2 regions of the Rhizobium sp. PP-CC-3G-465 genome follow, and region 2 is predicted to be linked to the other one. Evidence: predicted binding sites of a transcription regulator. Region 2 holds the regulator's gene; the other holds the start of a gene.
What was found. The regulator LexA, encoded in region 2, represses DNA repair genes until DNA is damaged. The targets are predictions, from matches to a motif close to TGTTCNNNNTGTGTTCNG.
Positions count from the first base shown of each region.

Region 1 (4,773 bases), 830 kb from region 2:
CATAGACCTGCGTGCCGAAAAGCTCCTCCAGCTCGACCTGAAGTCCGCCGAGATCGAGGAGCGTGGTGCCGGGGCGATCGTCGACGAGGAATTCGAGTTCGTCGCCTTCCGCCTCGCCGTTCTCTCCTGCAGCACCGACGATCCGGGGGTTGGACAGGTGAAAGCGGCGGACCAGCGCGTGGACGGCTTCGCGGTGTTTCTCAACGGCGGCGGACGGCTTCATCTTCGGTCCTCTGGGTGGCTCTTATCATGCGCTCGCCTCGGCATCGTACAACAGATGCCGCTGAAATAAAACAGCCCTACCCCCTCGCCCCCTCCAGCCACACCACCTGCTCGACACCGGCAAAGCGGGCGATGCGGGCGAGTTCGGCGTCGAGGCGGGCGTCGCGGCCTGAAGAAGCTCGAATGCCCGGTTCCCACCAGAGGCGCTTGACCTCCAGCAAGCCCGCCTTGCGGTTGGCCTTCATGTCGATGCGGCCGATGAGACGGTCGCCTTCGAGGAGCGGGAAGACGTAGTAGCCGTACTGGCGCTTCGGCTCGGGCACGAAGATCTCGATGCGATAGGTAAAACCGAACAGGCGCTCGGTGCGGGCGCGATCCCGCAGGAGCGGATCGAACGGGCTGAGGACGCGAAGGCGGGCCGGCGGGTCTTCGAGGTCGCCGAGGGTATCGGGGAAGCCGGCGAGCGCATGGGCGGCGCGCGGACGGCTGCCGTCGGCGGGCTCGATCACCACGGATTGCAGCTCGTGGGCGTGGGACAGCACCCATTGCCGCGCGTCTTCCGGCGAGATCAGCGCGAAGAAGGCGGCGAGTTCGCCGTGGGTGGCAAAGCCGAGACGCTCGAGCGCCGCCCGGCAGCACCAGTCGATGAAGGCCTCGCGGTCCACCTCGCCTAATCGATAGGTCTCGGGGATCACGCGTTCGGTCAGATCGTAAATCTTCTGGAAGCTGTCGCGGCCGGCAATCGCCAGTCTGCCGGTGCGCCAGAGATATTCGAGCGCGGTCTTGGAAGGGTGCCAGTTCCACCAGCCGCCGGAGGTGCGGTCCTCGTATTTGAAATCGCGCGCGAGCACGCGGCCGGTCTCGGTGATCTGCTTCAGCGTGTCGTCGAAGACATCCTCGAACCCCGCCTCCCGCCATTTCCGCCAGCGCTCCACCAGCGTCTCGCTTTCGCTCGCGAAGCGATGCTTCCAGTAGACGAAGAAGGCGCTGGGAATGATCGAGGCGTCATGCGTCCAGTGCTCGAACAGCGCGCCGTCCTTCTCCAGAAGGGCTGTCAGATGCTCGGGCCGATAGGTCTGGCTGCGGGCGTGGAGAATCATATGGTGGGCGCGCTCCACCGTGGAGATGCTGTCCACCTGCACGAAGCCGATCTTCGTGATGAGGTCGAGCAGGCCGGCCTTCGTCAGCGCCCGGTTGGGCGGCGATGCCAGCCCTTGGCGGTTGAGGAAGATGCGGCGGGCATCGCGGTTGGATACGAGAATCGTCATGTTTTTGATCATGCTTTGTTCTGACGAAGAATCAACTCCCGCTTTGCCTTTTGCCCGCGTTCGCCTATGAACCGGCGATCCACTGCGACATCCGAGGAGACGGGATTGGAGATCCGCTTTGCCGATTGCAGCATTCGTTATGGCGAGACCGTCGCGCTGCATCCGCTCGACCTCGCGCTCACCGAGCGGCGGATCGGGGTGATCGGGCTCAATGGGTCGGGCAAGACGACCTTTGCGCGGGCCATCAACGGCCTCGTCAAGCCGAGCCGGGGCCACGTGACGGTGAACGGGCTCGATACGGTCGCGGATGGCCCGGCCGTTCTCGGCACGGTCGGCTTCATCTTCCAGAACCCGCAAAACCAGCTGATCCTGCCGATCGTCGCCGACGATATCGCGCTTGGGCTGAAGAGCCGGGGCGTTGGGAAAGCGGAGGTCGCGGCGCGGGTCGAGGGCATTCTCATGCGGTTCGGTATCGAGCATCTGGCGCGGCGGCGGGTGCATGCCCTGTCGGGCGGGGAGACGCAGCTGGTGGCCATGGCAAGCGTGCTGGTGACCGAACCCGACATCCTCATTCTCGACGAGCCAACCAACCAGCTGGACCTCAAGAACCGGAAGCGGGTGATCGACACGCTGGCGAGCCTCGACGAGGCGGCCATCGTCGTCAGTCACGACCTGTCGCTGATCGAGAGCTTCGAGCGCGTGCTTCTGTTCCACGAAGGCCGCCTGATCGCCGACGGCATACCGGGGGATGTCGTAAAGGCCTATGAGGCGGTGGCGCTGTGCTGAAGAGCCTGCATGTCGAGGGCGCGACGCTGCTGCACCGGCTGTCCGTGCGCACCAAGCTCGCGGTCCTGTTCGTCGCCAGCCTTGCGGTCTTTCTCACGGTCGATCCGTTCGTTCTCGGCGGGGCGGTTCTGCTCTCGGCGCTCGTCTTCGCCACGGTGGGCGTGTCGTTTTCTGAAGGCCTGTCGCGGCTTGCCTGGCCGCTCGTCTCCATCGGGCTTGTGGCGGGAGCAACGGCTTTCTTCGAGACGCCAGTTCACGGTCTCGTCGTCCTCTTCCGGTTCGCCACGCTCATTCTCCTTGCCGCCACCGTCACGGCCTCGACAGAGGTGGGCGACTTCATGGAGGAGATCACCCGGCTGATGATGCCGTTCGAGCGGCTGGGGCTCGTCAATGCCGCCGATATCGGGCTGGCGCTGGGGCTGGTGCTGCGCTTCGTGCCGGAGATCTCGACGCGATACGAGAGCCTGCGGGAAGCGCATGCGGCGCGGGGCCTGCCCGTGCGCCCGCTGAAAATGCTGGCGCCGTTGATCATCCTCACGCTGAAAGATGCCGACATGATTGCGATGGCCATTGACGCACGGGGCCTGCGGCGTCACTAATCGGCCTCCATCAGCAACTCGTGAAAGGAGAGGCGAATGTCGACGCGCGACCTGGTTCTGACCGCCCTGTTTACTGCCATCATCATCGTCCTCGGCATCATCCCGCCGATCACGCTCGCCTTCGTGCCGGTGCCGATCACCGCGCAGTCGATGGGCGTCATGCTAGCCGGCTGCATCATCGGTGCCAAGCGCGGTGCGCTCGCCTATCTCCTCCTCATCCTCATGGTGGCCGTCGGCCTGCCGGTCCTTTCGGGCGGCCGCGGCGGGCTCGCCGTCCTTGCCGGCCCGACCGGCGGTTACATCGCGGGCTGGGTTCTGGGCACCTTCGTCACCGGCCTCGTCGCCGAACGGATCGTTCGCGAAACCCAGGGCGGCGCACGCCAGATCGCTGGCTTCTTCCTCGCCTCGATCATCGGCGGCATCGGCGTCGTCTACCTCATGGGCACGATCTGGCTGGCCATCAACACCGGCATGGGCTTCGTGGCCGCTCTCTCGGCAAACGCCGTCTTCCTGCCGGGTGACATCCTCAAGGCCGGCATCGCAGCACTTGCCGCCCGCGCCGTCCTCGTCGGCTATCCCCTGCTGCCGCAGCGGAGCTGACCGGAACCAAGCCTGAAGAGGGAACGGGCGGGGAAAAGCCGGCAAGGTGCTGGACCCTGCCTCTTTAGCGCTCTAGCTTGGCGCCCATGACAACCATCCTCTACGAAAACCCCATCTTCCTCGAGCATCAGGTGCCCGAGGGCCACCCGGAACGGCCGGATCGGCTGCGGGCGCTCAATCTGGCGCTGGAGCACGAGCGGTTTTCCGATCTTGTCCGCAAACAAGCACCGCAGGGCAACGAGGATCTCGTGCTGCTTGCCCATCCGGAAGAGCACCTGCGGGCTGTGATGTCGGTGATCCCCGAAGAGGGCATCAACAGTTTCGAGGCCGATACGCATGCGAGCCCCGCGAGCCTGCAGGCGGCGCTGACCGGCATCGGCGGCGCGGTGGCTGCGGTGGACGCGGTTTTCACCGGCAAGGCCGACAATGTCTTCGTCGCCTCCCGCCCGCCCGGGCACCATGCCGAGAAGATGAAGGCCATGGGCTTCTGCTTCTTCAACAATGCCGCCATCGCCGCGCGGCATGCCCAGCGCGTGCACGGGGCCGAGCGCGTGGCGATCGTCGATTGGGACGTGCACCACGGTAACGGCACGCAGGACATCTTCTATGACGATGCCTCCGTCCTCTTCTGTTCGACGCACCAGATGCCGCTCTATCCCGGCACCGGCGCGAAGGACGAGACCGGCACCCACAACACCATCGTCAACGCGCCGCTTTCCCCCGATACCGGCAGCGAGCATTTTCGCGAGGCGTTCAAGTCGCGCGTGCTGCCGGCGCTCGAGCGTTTCCAGCCGGATCTCATCATCATCTCGGCCGGGTTCGATGCCCATCACCGCGATCCGCTGGCGCAGATCAACCTCGTCGGCGACGATTTCGACTGGGCGACCGGCCGGTTGCTTGACGTTGCGGGCAAGCATGCCAGCAACCGCATCGTCAGCCTGCTCGAAGGCGGCTATGACCTCGTGGGGCTCGCCGAATCGGCGGGTCTTCATATCCAGCGCCTGATGAGGGGATGACCGCCATGGCAAACGAGACACGCACGCAATCACCAAGCGCTGGCCCGGCGGAGCCTTCCGGCCCGGCCGATGTCGCCTCGCTGTCCTTCGAGCGAGCCGTCGAGGAACTGGAATCGATCGTATCAGCGCTGGAGCGCGGCGATGTCGCCCTCGACCGCTCGATCGAGTTCTACGAGCGCGGGGAAGCGCTGAAGAAGCATTGCGAGGCCCTGCTCAACGCGGCCGAAAACCGCATCGAGAAGATTCGCCTCGACCGCGCCGGCAAGCCGCAGGGTGTGGAGC
Region 1 covers NZ_SLYH01000001.1:1,753,559-1,758,331, forward strand. Annotated here, with positions in the region: gene C8J33_RS08260 (nucleotidyltransferase family protein) at 1-223, opposite strand, end outside; gene C8J33_RS08265 (winged helix-turn-helix domain-containing protein) at 300-1,490, opposite strand; gene C8J33_RS08270 (energy-coupling factor ABC transporter ATP-binding protein) at 1,596-2,276, shown strand; gene C8J33_RS08275 (energy-coupling factor transporter transmembrane component T family protein) at 2,273-2,875, shown strand; gene C8J33_RS08280 (biotin transporter BioY) at 2,912-3,475, shown strand; gene C8J33_RS08285 (histone deacetylase family protein) at 3,562-4,491, shown strand; gene C8J33_RS08290 (exodeoxyribonuclease VII small subunit) at 4,497-4,773, shown strand, end outside.
Region 1: a site for LexA is predicted at 1,496-1,513, ahead of C8J33_RS08270 (energy-coupling factor ABC transporter ATP-binding protein). Genes of this name have one in related genera too.

Region 2 (4,773 bases):
CTCCGCCATTCTTCAAAGTCTTCGATGTGAACTATGCCCTATATGGGGCCCATCAACGACACGCACGGTGGACGTAGGGTTTTTGTTCTGGCAAAAGGGGCTCGGACGCGACTGCCGTTAATTCAAGAACGGGGTCGGGCGACAGATTGACGTCACGTCGTTGCCACGAGATCACGGCGGCCGTCCAGTTTACATTCTCCGAATGTAGGCGAGCGCTGCCAGCCAGTGGAACGCCGCAGATTTCCAAACGAATCCGCCGCGCAATCTTCACATCTCTTCGCCGTGCGAGGATAACAGCCGAGCTGCTGGGTAAATGATGGTGAGAACGCGCATTCAGAATTTGCAGCGCGTCTGAAACCGCATTCGTCTGTTTATCAAACGTCCACAATCCAGTTGAATACGACAAGAGACTCGGTAATATCCCTTTATCGTCAACCCATTGGCGACATATTAGATTCACGGGGGGAACAATGAAAATCATTACGACAGGCGCGATTATCATCAGCGCCATTTTTGTGTCCGGGGCAGCACAGGCCGAGGATCTGGTGTTCACACTGAAGAACGGCACGAAATCCGTTCTCACGCGCTTCTACACGTCACCTGTCGGTGTCAGTGATTGGGAGGGAGACGTGTTCGGCGAACAGGTCCTCAATCCCGGTGAGACAATCGAGCTTACGATTGCAGATGGTCGAGACGTTTGTAATTATGACATGCGTTTCGAATTCGAAGAGGGTTCAGATCTCGCAACGACGGAAGACAAGCAAAATTTGTGCGAAATGGGATCTTACACGATCCACGAATGATGAGCCTGATCTTCGGATAAAGTCTCTAAATATATCGGAGCAGCTGGCCGAGATGCCCGGGTATCACAGCGAGCTAGCTGCTCCGACAGTCGTCAATGGGACACTGTTCCCCAGATCATTGTTTGCATATTTGATCACAAGTATACTGAGGACGGATGCAAGCATCCCGACAAAGATCATTCTCATGATGAATTCCTTAGCGCATGAAAAATGCGCGTTTTTTTTGTAAATGGTGCTGTGAGCAATACCAAAAAAATGAACTAAAATCGCCAACACGATTGTAATTCGGCTAGACAGAGATTTGATTGCTTTTACGTACTGGCTTTTCACCCTGCCTGGAAAGTGCCATGGTCTCTGTGTGGGCTACAAACAGTCGTTTGCCAAATCCTGAACTTCGTCGGGGTTGTACATACTCACAACATCGTGCTTCCCACAAAGTCAGCTTTATTACAGCCAAAGAGGACAGCCCGAAAGTTTCTCGATGTTCCGGGCATGTTCACCTCCGCTGTGTTCGCCCGGTAAACGCCGACCTGCCCATGCGGTTCCATAGACTTTCACTTGTAGGTATCGTTAAAGCTAGCAGGCCTCAGAACTGAACGTGTTCCGCTTGATAGCTTACGAATAGAACGACAGATGGCGCAAATTTCTGGCCGGTTGGTAACTTAACGGATAACGAAGCTTACCTACATCTCACGCCACGAGATTCAGGGGCCACCAATTACCCCTTCATCATCCCGTACTGGATGCGGCATCCGGCGACCTGACGTCCAAGCGCTCAAAAGTGTCTACTCATCTCGTAGACGTTAAACAGCCAAGCTACGACTCAAGGTCGGACTGACAAGGAGGTGGATGGCTCGACCCTCAAAATCGCATCTCTGCAGAACGTGAAGGTTGCGATTTCCGTCTGTCCTCGCCGGTACAGTAGTCAACTAGGACCGTCTAAAACGTAAACCTCAAAAAACATGCTGAAAAGGCTCCATGTGCTGGAACCTGATGACGACAAGATCTCATCAACCTCACAATAGCAAAGCCCTTCCCTTCACTGATAACGGCGAATCAACCCGACGAGCTTTCCTTGGACCTTCACGCGTTCCGGGCCAAAAATTCTTGTCTCATAGGCTGGATTGGCTGCTTCGAGGGCAACGGAGGCACCCTTGCGGCGGAAGCGCTTGAGGGTTGCTTCTTCGTCATCCACGAGAGCCACGACGATCTCGCCGGGGCTGGCACTGTTGGCATTGCGGATGATCACGGTATCACCGTCCAGAATACCGGCTTCGATCATCGAGTCGCCCCGGACTTCCAAGGCGTAGTGCTCGCCATTGCCGATCATAAAGGCGGGAACGGAGATATCGTGGGTATTGTTCTGGATGGCGGAAATCGGAACGCCTGCGGCGATGCGCCCCATCACCGGAACCGACACGCTATTATCGTTGCCCACCCCAGCCGTCGTCTTCGGCGCGTTTTCAGGTGCAGAGCTTCCCCGGCTTCCTTGAATCACGCTCGGCGAAAAACCGCGCTTCGGCGGGACAGCGGCCAGATACGCCTCCGGCAGCTTGATGACCTCAAGCGCCCGTGCCCGGTTGGGTAGGCGCCGGATGAACCCGCGCTCCTCAAGAGCCGTGATCAGCCGGTGAATGCCGGATTTGGACGCGAGCTCCAGTGCATCCTTCATTTCGTCGAATGAGGGGGGAATACCCGATTCCTTCATGCGCTCATGAATGAAAATCAACAGTTCCTGTTGCTTGCGGGTCAGCATGATCAATCGACTCCAGAGTCACGAAACAAAGCAAGAACAGTGTTATATGTTCCTCATGTGTTCTGCAAGTGGCATTCTGGTTAAACCACATCGGGAATGATCAACAAGGGGCGCCCATCCGAAGCGTTGCTTTCCGCATTCCCTTAAAAACGAGAATTGTTGTCAACGCACAGCCTCTCTCAGCTTCACAATAGCAACGCCGCCATGAACTTACCCATGACGGCGCAAAAGAGGCGTCGAATTTATGTATCAACCTGCAGCAGGTTTGCGCGAATCAAAATGGGATATCGTCATCCAGGTCACGAGAGAAGCCGCCGCTTGATCCGCCGGTGCTACCGCCCGATCGGGCGCCCGAGGACTGGGCCGGGCGATCGTAATCGTCGCCGTAATTCGACCCACCGCTTCCGCCACCATATTCCGAGCTGCCACGGCTTCCGCCACCGCTGCCTCCACCATCGCGACCGTCGAGCATGGTCAGCGTCGAGTTGAAGCCCTGAAGCACCACCTCCGTGGAGTAACGGTCGTTTCCGTCCTTGTCCTGCCACTTGCGGGTCTGCAGCGCGCCCTCGAGATAGAGCTTGGCGCCCTTTTTCACATATTGCTCTACGACCTTGCACAGGCCTTCGTTAAAGACCACGACGGTGTGCCACTCTGTTTTCTCGCGCCGCTCACCGGAGTTTCGGTCGCGCCAGCTTTCGGAGGTCGCGATGCGCAGGTTTGCGATCGGCTTGCCATCCTGCGTCCGCCGAATCTCGGGGTCCGCCCCGACGTTGCCGATGAGGATCACCTTGTTTACGCTACCAGCCATCTCTTTGTCCTGTCTCCTGAAAGCGGCTCAACGATCCGCATCGTGCCGCGAGCCTACGCTGTTGAGCGCGGCATTTCGCCCTCGGCCGCCAGCAATCCACAACAGTTTGCAAATTTGTTCTTTATTTGTTCTATGTCTTGGGTATGATCCTGTCAAGCGAGGCCGTCACGGGCCGCAGACCGGATCACTGTGACGAAGGAATAGTGGTTTCCCGAAAACGCGCCTCGACATATGAAGTAATGATCTTAAGTAAGGGCTTCGTCCCCATGCAGAGCGTCCGACCATGAGCGAATTCAAGACCATTTCGATCCGCGGTGCGCGGGAGCACAATCTGAAGGGCGTCGATCTCGACCTCCCGCGCAACAAGCTGATCGTGATGACGGGGTTGTCCGGGTCGGGAAAGTCGTCGCTGGCCTTTGATACCATCTATGCCGAAGGGCAGCGGCGCTATGTCGAGAGCCTTTCGGCCTATGCGCGTCAGTTCCTTGAGATGATGCAGAAGCCCGACGTCGATCTGATCGAGGGCCTATCGCCTGCTATTTCCATCGAACAGAAGACGACGTCGAAAAATCCGCGCTCGACCGTGGGAACGGTCACCGAGATCTACGACTATATGCGCCTTCTGTTCGCGCGCGTCGGCGTGCCCTATTCGCCAGCGACAGGTCTGCCGATCGAAAGCCAGACTGTCAGCCAAATGGTCGATCGGGTTCTTGCGATGGAAGAAGGTGCTCGCCTGTACATTCTCGCGCCGATGATCCGGGGGCGAAAAGGAGAGTACAAGAAGGAACTCGCGGAGCTCATGAAGAAGGGCTTTCAGCGCGTAAAGGTGGACGGCCAGTTTTACGAGATCGCCGATGTTCCCGCGCTCGATAAGAAGTACAAGCATGACATCGACGTGGTCGTCGACCGTCTGGTCGTGCGCGGCGATATCGCGGCAAGGCTTGCGGACAGTCTGGAGACCTCGCTGCGGCTTGCGGATGGCTTGGCGATTGCGGAATTTGCTGACAAGCCGCTACCGGAGAAGGAGACATCCGCCGGCGGTTCGGCCAACAAGTCGCTGAACGAGACGCATGAGCGCGTGCTGTTTTCGGAAAAGTTCGCCTGCCCCGTCTCCGGCTTTACGATTTCGGAGATCGAACCCCGCCTGTTTTCGTTCAACAACCCTTTCGGGGCCTGCCCGACCTGCGATGGTCTCGGCAGCCAGCAGAAGATTGATGAGGCGTTGATCGTGCCGGAGCATGATCGGACGCTGAAGAACGGGGCGATCGCGCCTTGGGCCAAATCGTCGTCCCCCTATTACAATCAAACTCTGGAAGCGCTCGGCAAAACCTTTGGGTTCAAGCTGAGCAACACCTGGGCTGAACTCTCGGACGCTGCGAAGAAGGCGATCCTACGCGGCACGGACG
Region 2 covers NZ_SLYH01000001.1:927,213-931,985, reverse strand. Annotated here, with positions in the region: gene C8J33_RS04205 (hypothetical protein) at 471-803, shown strand; gene lexA (transcriptional repressor LexA) at 1,843-2,559, opposite strand; gene C8J33_RS04195 (single-stranded DNA-binding protein) at 2,834-3,367, opposite strand; gene uvrA (excinuclease ABC subunit UvrA) at 3,651-4,773, shown strand, end outside.